Regions from separate parts of the Pseudomonas sp. GW821-FHT01E05 genome, predicted to be linked through region 2. Evidence: predicted binding sites of a transcription regulator. Region 2 holds the regulator's gene; the other holds the start of a gene.
What was found. Region 2 encodes sigma-54, which starts transcription at its own class of promoters, with help from an activator protein. Its sites were predicted from a motif close to ANTGGCATNNANNTTGCTNT; they were not measured.
Positions count from the first base shown of each region.

Region 1 (7,479 bases), on a different contig from region 2:
TCATCACGCCATCGGCACTGTCGAAGCTTTGGGTGGTCATGCCTTCTTGTTGCAAGGCCTTTTCCAGAACCCAACGGATAGAACGGTCGTCATCGACGATCCACACGGTTTCACTACGGCTCATGTCGATGGGGCTCCTTGTTCCAGTGGCAGAAAGATCGAGAACGTGGTGTGGCCAGGATGGCTGTCACATTCGATCAGGCCCTGGTGCTGGCTGATGATGTTCTGAGTAATGGCAAGGCCCAGCCCGGTACCGTCCGGACGGCCGCTGACCATCGGGAAGAAGATGGTTTCTTGCAATTCGGCGGGGATGCCCGGGCCGTTGTCGATGATTTCGATCTTGGTCACCAACCGATGGCGCACATGGCCAATGGTGAACTGACGCATCGCGCGGGTGCGCAGGCTGATCCGGCCCAGGCGCAGTTCGTTCTGGCTGCTGATGGCCTGCATGGCGTTGCGCACGATGTTGAGTACTGCCTGGATCATCTGTTCGCGGTCGATCAATACGTCAGGAATGCTCGGGTCATAATCGCGCACCAAGGTGATGCAGCCCTGGCTTTCTGCTTCCACCAGACTGCCCACGCGCTCGAGCACTTCATGGATGTTGGTCATCGCCAGTGACGGCAGTTTGTTCGAGCCGAGCATGCGATCCACCAGGTTGCGCAGGCGATCGGCCTCTTCGATGATGACGTTGGTGTAATCCTTGAGGCTTTCTTCCGGTAGCTCGCGGGCCAGCAACTGTGCGGCGCCGCGAATCCCGCCCAGAGGGTTCTTGATCTCATGGGCCAGGCCGCGCACCAGCATCTTGCTGGTTTCCTGTTTGGACAGCTGAGCCTCTTCCTTGGTGATTCGCAGCAAGCGGTCACGCGGGTGGACTTCCAGCAGCAGCAGGGTGTTGCCATTGCTGAGGATCGGCGTCACGGCGTAATCGACGGTCAGGGTCTGGCCGGTCAGCGCAGTGAGCATCGCTTCGCGCTTGGTGAACGGGTGAGCCTGCTCGACGGCCTGGCGCAAGGAGTTCAGGGCTTCGGCCGATTCGGTGAACAGCTCGCTGATGAATTGCCCATGACTGCGCTGGCCGCTGATGGCCAGCAGCATTTCCGCCGCGGGGTTCATGTACTCAAGGCGCAGGTCCGCGTTGAGCAGAATGGTCGCGGTGGTCAGGTTGTCGAGTAGCAAGCGGTGCAGTGTGTCGCTGATGGTCATGAGTATATGGTGACCTCTTTTGAAGCAATACAACCCGGGGCCGGTCCCGGATTGCGCGCGCGGATATAGCGCTGATATGAGGAAAATGCAAAAACCAAACCAAGGCTCCGAAAAGAAGCGTTAAACCCCTGAAACAGGCGTTTGAAGCTCGATTGCGTGGCGTTCTGCCAGCTTCTCCGGGTATTTTCGAACCAAAATGGGTTGATAAGTGGGTGGGGTGCAATTCATTGCACCAATATAGTGCGCAAACCTGGGCGGCGTTTAGAAGAATGAAAAGATGCTGCTCTTTTCTTCTTTGGCTTTCCTTGCCATTGGCTGTGGGGTGGTATCGCTCGGGTTCACTGGCTTGGGATTACCCTGTGTCAATTGGACACGTTTTTGCGTTACCTGACTGGGGGTGATCAATGAGGGCCCGATTTCCCGGCGCTTGGACTTCCGTTTGATGAAGGCATCACGGTGCGATGTCAGTATGAGCTCTCTGGCGTGTATCGCGCCCACAAAAAAGGCCTCCCGAAGGAGGCCTCTGTTACGCCGCTTGCGCGAGCGCTACCGGATTAGCAGCTGTAGTACAGCTCGTATTCCAGTGGGTGTACGAAGGTACGTACTTTGATTTCTTCTTCGCTTTTCAGGGCGATGTAAGCGTCGATGAAGTCGTCGCTGAAAACGCCGCCTTTGGTCAGGAACGCACGACCTTTGTCCAGCTCTTCCAGGGCTTCTTTCAGGCTGCCGCAAACTTGTGGGATCTCTTTAGCCTCTTCAGGCGGCAGGTCGTACAGGTTTTTGTCAGCAGCATCGCCTGGGTGGATCTTGTTCTGGATGCCGTCCAGGCCAGCCATCAACAGTGCAGCGAAGCCCAAGTACGGGTTGGCTGCTGGATCCGGGAAGCGAGCTTCGATACGGCGAGCTTTAGGGCTGGACACGTAAGGAATACGGATCGAAGCGGAACGGTTGCGAGCCGAGTAGGCCAGCATTACTGGAGCTTCGAAACCTGGGACCAGACGCTTGTAGGAGTTGGTCGACGGGTTGGTGAAGCCGTTCAGGGCCTTACCGTGCTTGATGATACCGCCGATGAAGTACAGGGCGGTGTCGGACAGGCCGGCATAACCTTCGCCAGCGAAGGTGTTCTTGCCATCTTTGGAGATGGACATGTGAACGTGCATACCCGAGCCGTTGTCGCCGTACAGCGGCTTAGGCATGAAGGTCGCGGTGCGGCCGTAAGCGTCGGCAACGTTGTGTACGCAGTATTTCAGGGTCTGAACTTCGTCAGCCTTGGCTACCAGGGTGTTGAACTTGACGCCGATTTCGTTCTGGCCGGCAGTCGCCACTTCGTGGTGGTGAACTTCGATGACCAGGCCCATTTCTTCCATGGCATTGCACATGGAGGTACGGATTTCGTGGTCGTGGTCGAACGGAGGAACCGGGAAGTAGCCGCCTTTGACGCCTGGACGGTGGCCTTTGTTACCGCCTTCGACGTCCTGGTCAGACATCCACGAACCTTGTTCGGAGAAGATCTTGAACATGGAGCCGGAGATGTCGGACTTGAACTTCACTTCGTCGAAGATGAAGAATTCTGGCTCTGGACCAACGAATACGGTGTCGCCGATACCGGTGGACTTCAGGTATTCCTCGGCACGGTGGGCAATGGCGCGTGGGTCGCGGTCATAGCCTTGCATGGTCGAAGGTTCGATGATGTCGCAGACCAGGATCAGGGTCGGCTCTTCGGTGAACGGATCGAGAACAGCGGTAGAGTCGTCCGGCAGCAGGATCATGTCGGAGGCTTCGATGCCTTTCCAGCCGGCGATGGAGGAGCCGTCGAACATTTTGCCGATTTCGAAGAAATCTTCATCCAGCGCATCACGGGCCGGCATGGTCACGTGGTGCTGAGTGCCTTTTGTGTCAGTGAAGCGCAGATCAATCCATTTGACGTCATGATCTTTGATGAGTTGAACCGACTTCGACATAGTGTCCTCCGGGTGGCTTCGGGCTGGTAGTGGAGTGCCCTTAGAATGTGGGTGATGCCGGCGCGAATACTCTGCCAAGGCAACCTGCCTCACAAGGGAGCAAATTGCATGCCAGTGCCCCGACTTGGGTTTTTCGCCCCAAACTCACGCATATATAGGTGAGCGCGGGAAATTCCGCGGGTTTTTCGCACTGTAATGTGGCGTCAAAAAGCCTTAACGCACCGTTTTAGTGCGTCAAGGGCCATCTGTATATTAACTGGTTAAACCTTGAGCAATTTCCGCTATAATCCGCGCCCCCCTTTTTCAGCTGGCCCCTCGCGCGCTGTTTTCATGAAACTAATCGTAAAAGTTTTCCCCGAAATCACTATCAAGAGCCGCCCGGTACGGATGCGTTTCATCCGCCAGCTGGCCAAGAACATCCGTGCCGTGCTCCGCGATCTGGACCCAGCGGTAGTGGTGAACGGTGTGTGGGACAATCTTGAGCTGGAAACACAGGTCAGCGAGCCGAAAGCCTTGAAGGATATGACTGATCGCCTGAGCTGCATGCCGGGCATCGCGCATTTCCTGCAGGTCGACGAGTACCCGTTGGGCGACTTCGACGACATCGTCGCCAAGTGCAAACAGCACTTCGGTGATGCCTTGCCGGGCAAGATCTTTTCAGTGCGCTGCAAGCGCGCCGGCAAGCACGAATTTACCTCGATGGACGTCGAGAAATACGTCGGTAGCCAGCTGCGTCGTCAGTGCGGCGCCGCCGGGATTTCCTTGAAAACGCCGGCAATCGAAGTGCGGATGGAAATTCGCGACCAACGGTTGTTTGTGATTCACAGCCAGCACAACGGCATCGGCGGTTATCCGTTGGGCGCCCTCGAACAGACCCTGGTGTTGATGTCCGGCGGTTTCGATTCGACTGTAGCGGCCTACCAGATCATGCGCCGCGGGCTGATGAGCCATTTCTGCTTCTTCAATCTCGGTGGGCGTGCCCACGAATTGGGCGTGATGGAAGTCGCGCACTTCATCTGGAAGAAGTACGGCAGCTCCCAGCGCGTGTTATTTGTCAGTGTGCCATTCGAGGAAGTGCTGGGAGAAATTCTCGGCAAAGTCGATAACAGTCATATGGGCGTAGTATTGAAGCGTATGATGTTGCGCGCTGCGTCCCGAATCGCTGATCGGCTGGACATCGATGCGCTGGTGACCGGCGAAGCGATTTCCCAGGTTTCCAGCCAGACGCTGCCGAACCTGTCCGTGATCGACTGCGTGACCGACAAGCTGGTGTTGCGCCCGCTGATCGCCAGTCACAAGCAGGACATCATTGACCTTGCCAACGAAATCGGCACCGCCGACTTCGCCAAGCACATGCCGGAGTATTGCGGGGTCATTTCGGTGAACCCCAAGACCCACGCCAAGCGTCCGCGCGTGGAGCATGAAGAGAAAGAATTCGATATGGCGGTGCTCGAGCGTGCGCTCGAAAACGCCAAACTGGTGCCGATCGATCGGGTGATCGACGAATTGGGCCAGGATGTGCAGGTTGAAGAAGTCAGTGAGGCGCTGGCCGGTCAGATCATCATCGACATCCGTCACCCGGATGCCGCCGAAGACGATCCGCTGGAGCTCGCTGGCATCGAGGTACAAGCGATGCCGTTTTATGCATTGAACGCTCGTTTCAAGGAACTGGACCCTACTCGCCAGTACCTGCTGTATTGCGACAAAGGCGTGATGAGTCGCCTGCATGCCCACCATTTGCTCAGTGAGGGGCATGCCAATGTGCGCGTTTATCGACCGAGCTAAGAGCCCGGGGCTGTATGCCTGTGGCCTGCGTCACCGGCCCCCCGACGCCGCCGTCAAGCTGTAACGGCAAGGCCTGACTCTACTGTAAATCGCTGCCAAGACTTGTCAGCACACCGAATCCTCTGATCGAGATACACAAGTGATCGAAAATCTACGCAACATCGCCATCATTGCTCACGTTGACCATGGTAAAACCACCCTGGTAGACAAACTCCTGCGTCAATCCGGCACCCTGGAGCGCAACGAGCTCAACGACGAGCGCGTGATGGACTCCAACGACCAGGAGAAAGAGCGCGGTATTACCATTCTGGCGAAAAACACCGCCATCAACTGGAACGGCTACCACATCAACATCGTGGACACCCCGGGCCACGCCGACTTCGGCGGCGAAGTTGAACGCGTAATGTCGATGGTTGACTCCGTTCTGCTGCTGGTTGACGCTCAAGACGGCCCTATGCCGCAAACCCGTTTCGTGACCAAGAAGGCTTTCGAAGCCGGCCTGCGTCCAATCGTGGTGATCAACAAGGTTGACCGTCCAGGCGCGCGTCCGGACTGGGTTCTGGACCAGATCTTCGACCTGTTCGACAACCTGGGTGCCACCGAAGAACAGCTGGACTTCAAAGTCGTCTACGCTTCGGCCCTGAACGGTATTGCCGGTCTGGACCACACCGACATGGCTGAAGACATGACCCCGCTGTACCAGTCGATCGTCGACAACGTACCTGCGCCGAAAGTCGACCGTGACGGTCCGTTCCAGATGCAAATTTCCGCTCTGGACTACAACAGCTTCCTGGGTGTTATCGGCGTTGGCCGTATCGCTCGTGGTCGCATCAAGCCGAACACTCCGGTTGTCGCTATCGACGCCGACGGCAAGAAGCGTACCGGTCGTATCCTGAAGCTGATGGGTCACCACGGTCTGCACCGTATCGACGTTGAAGAAGCAGCTGCCGGCGACATCGTCTGCATCAGCGGCTTCGAGCAACTGTTCATCTCCGACACCCTGTGCGACCCACTGAACGTCGAAGCGATGAAGCCGTTGACCGTCGACGAGCCAACCGTTTCCATGACCTTCCAGGTAAACGACTCGCCTTTCTGCGGTAAAGAAGGCAAGTTCGTGACCAGCCGTAACATCAAGGAGCGTCTGGACAAAGAGTTGCTGTACAACGTGGCACTGCGCGTTGAAGAAGGCGACTCGGCTGATAAGTTCAAAGTATCCGGCCGTGGTGAGCTGCACCTTTCGGTACTGATCGAAACCATGCGTCGCGAAGGCTTCGAAATGGGTGTTGGTCGTCCGGAAGTGATCATCCGTCTGGTTGACGGCGTGAAGCACGAACCGTACGAAAACGTGACCATCGATCTGCCGGAAGAATCCCAGGGTTCGATCATGGAACAAATGGGTATCCGTAAAGGCGACCTGACCAACATGGTTCCGGATGGCAAGGGCCGTGTGCGCCTTGAGTACAACATCCCGGCCCGTGGCCTGATCGGTTTCCGTAACGAGTTCCTGACCCTGACCTCCGGTGCTGGCATCCTGACCTCGATCTTCGACCGTTACGACGCGATGAAGTCCGGCGACATGTCCGGCCGTCAGAACGGCGTGCTGGTATCGGTAGCTACCGGTAAGGCTCTGACCTACTCGCTGGAAACCCTGCAGTCGCGTGGCAAGCTGTTCATCGAACACGGCCAGGACATCTATGAAGGTCAAATCGTTGGCCTGAACAGCCGCGACAACGACCTGGGTGTTAACCCGACTAAAGGCAAGAAGCTCGACAACATGCGTGCTTCGGGTAAAGACGAAACCATCGCTCTGGTTCCGCCTGTACGTTTCACTCTGGAGCAGGCTCTGGAATTCGTACAAGAAGACGAGCTGTGTGAAGTCACTCCTAAGTCCATCCGTCTTCGCAAGAAGATCCTGGGCGAAAGCGAGCGTACCCGCGCTGCCAAGAAAAGCGGCAACTGATTCGTTAGTTAGCTGTTAAAAAAACGCCCCCGACCGCAAGGTCGGGGGCGTTTTTTTGTCTGCAAGATTTGTGGTGTCTGATCTGGCGTTATCGCGAGCAAGCTCGCTCCTACAAGTGCACGCAAACTCCTGTAGGAGCGAGCTTGCTCGCGATAGCGGTCTGTCAGACCACGAGAATTTTGATCAAAACTTGTCCAGTGTCTTGCGGCTTGTATCGCGCTCGACTTCTTTAGGCTTGTACGCGCAATACCCCGGCCGCGGCCCGATCTTCGGGTGATTGCGGCAGGTGTCCGGGCGTTTTTCGTAAATGGTGCACAGGCGGCTCTTGCGGTCCAGATAAAGGCAATCGTTGTTGCTCATGCGCTGGAGGGTAAAAATTTCCGACTTCTGGTTGTAACGCTCGACGATGCCTTCTTTTTGCAAGCGTTTGGCGATGTTCTTTGGCGGGTCGCCGCGCTCGAATTCATCGACGATGCCGATGCGGATCAAGTCTTTGATCTTCACTTCGACCGGCAGGGTGCAGCAGCTGGAAACACAGCCACCGCACATATGACTGGAGTATTTCGC
Region 1 covers NZ_JBWKWW010000002.1:449,941-457,419, reverse strand. The annotation lists gene ntrC (nitrogen regulation protein NR(I)) at 1-124, opposite strand, end outside; gene glnL (nitrogen regulation protein NR(II)) at 121-1,206, opposite strand; gene glnA (glutamate--ammonia ligase) at 1,761-3,167, opposite strand; gene thiI (tRNA uracil 4-sulfurtransferase ThiI) at 3,498-4,952, shown strand; gene typA (translational GTPase TypA) at 5,092-6,912, shown strand; gene AC07W5_RS05495 (YkgJ family cysteine cluster protein) at 7,096-7,479, opposite strand, start outside.
Region 1: a site for sigma-54 is predicted at 3,264-3,283, ahead of glnA (glutamate--ammonia ligase). Genes of this name have one in related genera too.

Region 2 (7,479 bases):
TCACTCAGGCCCGTGGCGGCGAAGGGGCTGCGCGCGAATTTTGCGAGTTGATCCTGCGCGCCCAAGGCAGCCTTGAAGCGGCCAACGCCGCCTACCTGTAGAGCCACCTATGCTGAGCAAAAAAACTCGCAACATTCTGATTTTCGGAGTCATCACCGCCCTGTTCGCAGCCGTTGGCTACTGGAACATCAGCCCGGAACGCTTTCTCGAGCGGCCGGCGGCAGTCGTCGACGAAAACGCTATCGACTACTACGCCATCAACGCCCACAGTGTGCAGTTTCTGCCCGATGGCAAGTTGCAGTACGAAATGACTTCCGACAAGGTCGAACACCTGAAAGCGACCGAAGTGACGATGCTGACCAAGCCCGACTTGCACATCTATCGCGGCACTACTTTCCCCTGGCACGTCCAGAGCGAACGCGGCGAAGTCAATCCGGACGGCACTGAAGTAGAACTGATTGATTCGGTACGTATTGCACGTACCGACGAGAAAGATCGTACGACCATTATTACCAGTAGCCGTATGACCGTATTCCCTCAGAAGCAATATGCGCAGACCGAGCAAGCCGTTAGAATCGACGGCGCTGGTGGCGCGACTACTGGCAAGGGAATGAAAGCGTATTTGGAAGAAGGCAGGATGCACCTGCTATCGAACGTAAGAGGACAGTATGAGGCTCGTTAAAACCCTCCCTATTTTGCTCAGCCTGAGCGCAGCACTGGGAAGCGTGAGCGCCTGGGCTCTGCCGACTGATAGCCAGCAACCCATCCGCATTCAGGCCGACGACGCTCAGTTGGACGACAAGAATGGCGTGGCCACCTACAAGGGCGACGTGATCATTACCCAGGGCTCGATGAAGATCACCGGTAATACCGTGACCATCACTCGCACCCCGGCAGGTGAAATCGACGTAGTGACCTCGGTGGGCAACCTGGCTTACTTCGAACAGCTGCAAAAGGCGACTGATCCAAAGCCTGTCCAGGCTTATGGTGTGACCATTCAGTATCACGCCGCGCAAAACCGTATCGTGCTGATCGACAAGGCCAAAGTGATCAACGACGGCAACACCACCGAAGGTGAGAAAATCGTCTACGACACCGTCAAACAGGTCGCTAACGCCGGTCGCGCCACCGGCAACAAGGTCACCCAGCAACGTCCGCGGGTCGACATGGTGATCCAGCCGAAAAAGAAAACTGACGAGCAGAAGGCCCAGTAATGGCAACTCTGAAAGCTCAGCATCTGGCCAAGAGCTACAAGAGCCGCCAGGTCGTGCGTGACGTCAGTCTGTCCATCGACAGCGGCCAGATCGTCGGCTTGCTCGGCCCTAACGGTGCCGGCAAGACCACCTGTTTCTACATGATCGTCGGGCTGGTCCAGGCCGATCAGGGTCGCGTACTGATCGACGACCTGGACGTCAGCCACCAGCCGATGCACGGCCGCGCACGGGCCGGCATCGGCTATCTGCCGCAAGAAGCATCGATCTTCCGCAAGCTGTCGGTTGCCGATAACATCATGGCCATTCTTGAGACCCGCAAGGAACTCGACAAGGCCGGACGTCGCCAGGAGCTGGAAAGCCTGCTGCAGGAATTCCACATCAACCATATCCGCGACAACCTCGGCATGAGCCTCTCCGGTGGCGAACGTCGTCGCGTGGAAATCGCCCGAGCCCTGGCCACCGCACCGAAGTTCATCCTGCTCGATGAACCGTTTGCCGGTGTGGATCCGATCTCGGTGGGAGACATCAAGCAGATCATTCATCACCTGAAGGCCAAGGGCATCGGCGTGCTGATCACAGATCACAACGTCCGTGAAACCCTGGATATCTGCGAGACCGCCTACATCGTTAACGACGGTCAACTGATCGCCGAAGGCGACTCCGCCACCATCCTGGCCAACGAGCTGGTCAAGGAAGTGTATCTGGGCCATGAGTTCCGCCTGTAAGCGCTGAGGTGTTGGGCAAGTCGTCAGAGCGCCGCTATCAATAAAACCCTATAAATTTTATTGTTACCGCGCTTTAGGCAAACACGCGCCCTCAGGTGTTCAGCCAATAGTCAGAGCGCCAGTAGCAATGAGATCCTGTAAATTTTTATTGTTACCGCGCTCTAGGCAAACACTTCAGTTTCAGGCATATAATTTGCTTATGTTTGGCGCTTCGGCGCCCTGTAGTGGATGGCGCATGTGCGCCGGCAAATAAGGTGTTAAGCCCCTGCCATGAAACCATCGCTAGTCTTGAGAATGGGCCAGCAGCTGACGATGACACCGCAGCTGCAACAGGCCATCCGCCTGCTCCAATTGTCGACCCTGGACCTGCAACAGGAAATTCAGGAGGCACTGGAGTCCAATCCGATGCTCGAACGCCAGGAAGAAGGCGACGACTTCGATAACGCCGACCCTCTGGCCGACAACGTCGAGCAGAAAGCCAATACCGATGTTCAGGAACCCTCTTACCAGGAAACCGCCCCGACGGTGGATAACCTCGAGGAAGGCGACTGGAACGAGCGCATCCCCAACGAATTACCTGTCGACACCGCTTGGGAAGATGTTTACCAGACCAGTGCCAGCAGCCTGCCGAGTAACGATGACGACGAGTGGGACTTCACCACCCGCACATCGGCCGGTGAGAGCCTGCAGAGTCATTTGCTCTGGCAACTGAACCTGGCACCGATGTCCGATACTGATCGCCTGATCGCCGTTACCCTGATCGATTGCATCAACAATCAGGGCTACCTGGACGAAACTCTTGAGGAAATCCTCGAAGCCTTCGACCCGGAACTGGACATCGAACTGGACGAGATTGAGGCCGTCCTGCACCGCATCCAGCAATTCGAACCCGCCGGTATCGGTGCGCGCAACCTCAGCGAATGCCTGTTGCTGCAGCTGCGTCAAATGCCAGCCAAAACACCTTGGCTGACCGAGGCTAAACGCCTGGTCACCGACTTCATCGACCTGCTTGGCAGCCGTGACTACAGCCAGCTGATGCGCCGTATGAAGCTCAAAGAGGACGAACTGCGGCAGATCATCGAGCTGGTGCAAAGCCTCAACCCGCGCCCGGGTTCTCAAATCGAATCCAGCGAAGCCGAGTACGTCGTCCCCGACGTCATCGTACGCAAGGACAACGAACGCTGGCTGGTGGAGTTGAATCAGGAATCCGTGCCGCGCCTGCGGGTCAACCCGCAGTACGCCGGTTTCGTGCGCCGGGCCGACACCAGCGCCGACAACACCTTCATGCGCAACCAGTTGCAGGAAGCGCGCTGGTTCATCAAAAGCCTGCAAAGCCGCAACGAAACCCTGATGAAAGTCGCCACCCAGATCGTCGAGCATCAACGGGGCTTTCTCGAGTACGGCGATGAGGCGATGAAACCGCTGGTGCTGCATGACATCGCCGAAGCGGTCGGCATGCACGAATCGACAATTTCCCGGGTCACCACCCAGAAATTCATGCATACCCCGCGCGGCATCTACGAACTGAAATATTTTTTCTCCAGCCACGTAAGCACCTCTGAAGGCGGTGAATGCTCGTCTACAGCGATCCGCGCGATCATCAAAAAACTGGTTGCAGCGGAAAATCAGAAAAAGCCGTTGAGTGACAGCAAGATCGCTGGTTTACTGGAGGCACAAGGCATTCAGGTAGCCCGTCGCACCGTCGCCAAATACCGCGAATCCCTTGGGATCGCGCCTTCGAGCGAACGTAAGCGTTTGATGTAACGGGCCACGCCACAGCGTTCCAGTGGCAGGCATTTCTGCCTGCCGCTTTATGCACTGGCAACGAAGGAGAAGCTGTATGCAAGTCAACATCAGTGGACACCAACTGGAAGTGACCGAACCCCTGCGCATCTACATCGGCGAAAAACTCGAACGATTGGAAAGGCATTTCGACAAGATCACCAATGTGCAAGTCACGATGACCGTCGAAAAGCTGAAGCAGAAAATCGAAGCTACCTTGCATATCCCCGGCAATGAAGTGGTCGCCAACGCCGAGCATGACGACATGTACGCGGCAATCGACGCACTCACCGACAAGCTGGATCGCCAACTCAAAAAGCACAAGGAAAAGACCCAGAGCCTCCTCCAGGGCGCAACAGGTCGTTAACACTCCCAACCCATGATTCGACTTGAAAACATCCTGACCCCCGGCCGTTCTTTGGTGAACGTGCCGGGCGGCAGTAAAAAGCGCGCCCTCGAGCAAATTGCCAACCTGATCAGCCGCGAAGTGCCGGATCTGGGGATGCAAGATGTCTTCGAGAGTCTGATAGCCCGTGAAAAACTTGGTTCAACCGGTTTTGGCAACGGCATCGCCATTCCCCACTGCCGCCTCAAAGGCTGCGAATCGCCCATCAGTGCCTTGATGCACCTGGACGCCCCCATAGATTTCGACGCCATCGATGGTGCTCCGGTCGACCTGCTGTTTGTCCTGCTGGTCCCGCAAGCCGCTACCGATGCGCATCTGGAACTGCTTCGGCAAATTGCCAGCATGCTTGATCGCAAGGAAGTGCGCGAAAAACTTCGCAGCGCCGCAACTAATGAAGCCCTGTACCAGGTTGTCCTGGACGAGCAGAACGGTCATTAATCATGCGTTTGATCATTGTCAGCGGCCGATCCGGCTCCGGTAAAAGCACGGCCCTCGATGTATTGGAGGACAACGGTTACTACTGCATCGACAACCTGCCGGCCGGCCTGCTTCCGGAATTGGCCGAACGTGCGTTGATTCACACTGAACTGGCGCAACCGCTGGTTGCGGTTTCCATCGACGCCCGTAACTTGCCCAGCCATCTGTCGCGCTTTCCGGAGCTTTTGGAAGAAGTGCGCAGCCGGCACATCCAATGCGACGTGCTGTATCTGGACGCCGACGAGGAAACCCTGCTCAAGCGATTCTCGGAAACCCGTCGACGCCACCCCCTGAGCACCGCCAATCGGTCGCTCGCCGAAGCCATTGATGATGAAACCAACCTGCTTGGGCCGATTGCCGACCTCGCTGATCTGAAGCTCAACACCACCCATCTGAACCTGTATCAACTGCGCGATACCATCAAACTTCGCCTGCTGAACCAGCCGGAGCCGGGCACGGCGTTTCTGGTCGAATCTTTCGGCTTCAAACGCGGAATGCCGGTCGATGCTGACCTGGTATTCGATGTGCGCTGCCTACCCAATCCATACTGGAAACCGGAGTTGCGCGATCAGTCCGGGCTGGACCAGCCGGTTGCCGAGTATCTGGCTGCTCAGCCGGATGTCGAAGAAATGTTCCAGGATATCTCTGCGTATTTGCTGAAATGGCTGCCCCGCTTTGCCGCCAGCAACCGCGCCTACGTCACCATTGCCATTGGCTGCACCGGCGGGCATCACCGCTCCGTCTACCTGACCGAACGTCTGGGCCAGGCTCTACAAAAGTCCCTGAAGAACGTCCAGGTTCGCCACCGCGACCTAAGCTAAAGGATTCACACCGCGATGCCCGCTCTGGAAATTGAAATCATCAACAAGCTGGGTTTACATGCCCGAGCATCTGCCAAGTTTGTCGGCGTAGCAGGTCAATATCCCTGCCAGATAAAAGCCGGACGTACCCCTGAATCCATGGTCGATGGCAAAAGCATCATGGCCATGATGATGCTCGCTGCCGGTAAAGGCACCAAAATCCATCTCTGCACTGAAGGCGAACAAGAACAGGAAGCGCTGAATGCGCTGGTTGCGCTGATCAATAACTTCTTCGACGAAGGCGAATAAAAGCTCGGCGGCCCGAGCCTTCGGCGGCGCCTACGCAAGCGCGGTATTCATGACTGTCATCAGACAGAACCCGATACACAGCCCCAGGCTGGCCAGCTTGTCGTGGCCATTGCACGGTGACTCTGGGATCACCTCGTGAGTCACCACCAGCAGCATCGCGCCTGCAGCCAACGCCAACCCCAGTGGCAAGAGCAACTCGGCCAGACTCACCAGCCAGGCACACAACAACGCGAAGACCGGCTCAACCAAACCTGAAGCCGCGCCGACCAGGAACGCCTTGACCCGCGACATCCCTGCCCCGGCTAATACCAAAGCGATCACCAAACCTTCCGGCACATCCTGTAAAGCGATGCCCATGGCCAAACTGTCGGCGTCGGGCATCCCACCGCCGGCAGACACACCGACCGCCATGCCTTCCGGGATGTTGTGAGCAATGATGGCAAATACAAATTGCCAGATCCGCGGAGCAATCACCGGATACTCCCACAAAAAAAGGCGCGCCTCCCATTGGGTGACGCGCCTTCGCTTGAAGCTGCGGTCGTTTAGCTACCGGCCACTGTCATCCGCTCGATCAGCACTGACCCCGTACGAATATTGCTGCGCAATTCCAGGTCATTACCAACGGCGATGATCTGCTGGAACATGTCACGCATGTTGCCGGCGATGGTCACTTCTTGCACGGCGAACTGAATCTCGCCGTTTTCCACCCAGAAACCCGAGGCACCACGGGAATAGTCGCCAGTCACCATGTTCAAGCCCTGACCCATCAATTCGGTGACCAGCAGCCCGCGCCCCATGCGCCGCAGCAGCGCAGCCTGGTCTTCATCGCCATGGCTAACGAACAGGTTATGCACGCCACCAGCGTTGGCGGTGCTCGGCATGCCCAGTTTGCGACCGGAGTACGTGCCCAGCACGTAAGAAACCAAATGACCGTTCTCGACGAAAGGTTTGGCGTAAGTTGCCAGACCGTCGCCATCGAAGGCCGAACTACCCAGGCCACGCATCAGGTGTGGCCGTTCATCCAGGGTCAGCCATTCAGGGAACAGCCGTTGGCCCAACGTACCTTCGAGGAACGACGATTTTCGGTACAGATTGCCGCCGGAGATCGCCCCGAGAAAACTGCCGAACAAACCGCCAGCCAGTTCTGCGGAAAACAGCACCGGCACTTCGCAGGTTGGAACCGGACGCGCGCCCAGACGACTGGCCGCCCGTTGCGCAGCACGCTGGCCGATGCTGACCGGATCAGCGAGCAGTTCGCCCTGGCGATTCACGTCATACCAGTAATCGCGCTGCATCTGGCCATCGGCTTCGGCAATCATCACGCAGCTCAGGCTGTGACGGGTCGACGCGTAACCGCCGATAAATCCGTGACTGTTGCCATACACACGGCAACCCTGATGGGTGCTCAGGGATGTGCCATCGGCGTTCTTGATTCGGCTGTCGGTGGCAAACGCCGCCGCTTCACAGGCCAGTGCCTGCTCAATGGCTTGCTCCGGAGTGATGTCCCAGGCGTGGAACAGGTCGAAGTCCGGCAGATCCTTGGCCATCAAGGCTGCATCGGCCAAACCTGAGCTTTCATCTTCCGAGGTGTGTTTGGCGATGGCCAGGGCGGCGGCGACGGTTTCGCGAATCGCCTCCGGACCGCTGGCCGAGGTGCTGGCCGAACCTTTGCGCTGGCCAACATACAAGGTGATGCCAAAGCCCTGGTCACGGTTGAACTCAACGGTTTCGACTTCCCGCTGGCGGACCGTGGTCGACAGCCCCTG
Region 2 covers NZ_JBWKWW010000004.1:342,826-350,304, forward strand. The annotation lists gene AC07W5_RS10875 (KdsC family phosphatase) at 1-101, shown strand, start outside; gene lptC (LPS export ABC transporter periplasmic protein LptC) at 110-682, shown strand; gene lptA (lipopolysaccharide transport periplasmic protein LptA) at 669-1,214, shown strand; gene lptB (LPS export ABC transporter ATP-binding protein) at 1,214-1,939, shown strand; gene AC07W5_RS10895 (RNA polymerase factor sigma-54) at 2,210-3,703, shown strand; gene hpf (ribosome hibernation-promoting factor, HPF/YfiA family) at 3,780-4,088, shown strand; gene ptsN (PTS IIA-like nitrogen regulatory protein PtsN) at 4,101-4,565, shown strand; gene rapZ (RNase adapter RapZ) at 4,568-5,425, shown strand; gene AC07W5_RS10915 (HPr family phosphocarrier protein) at 5,441-5,713, shown strand; partial or broken gene AC07W5_RS10920 (ZIP family metal transporter) at 5,744-6,196, opposite strand; gene pmbA (metalloprotease PmbA) at 6,256-7,479, opposite strand, start outside.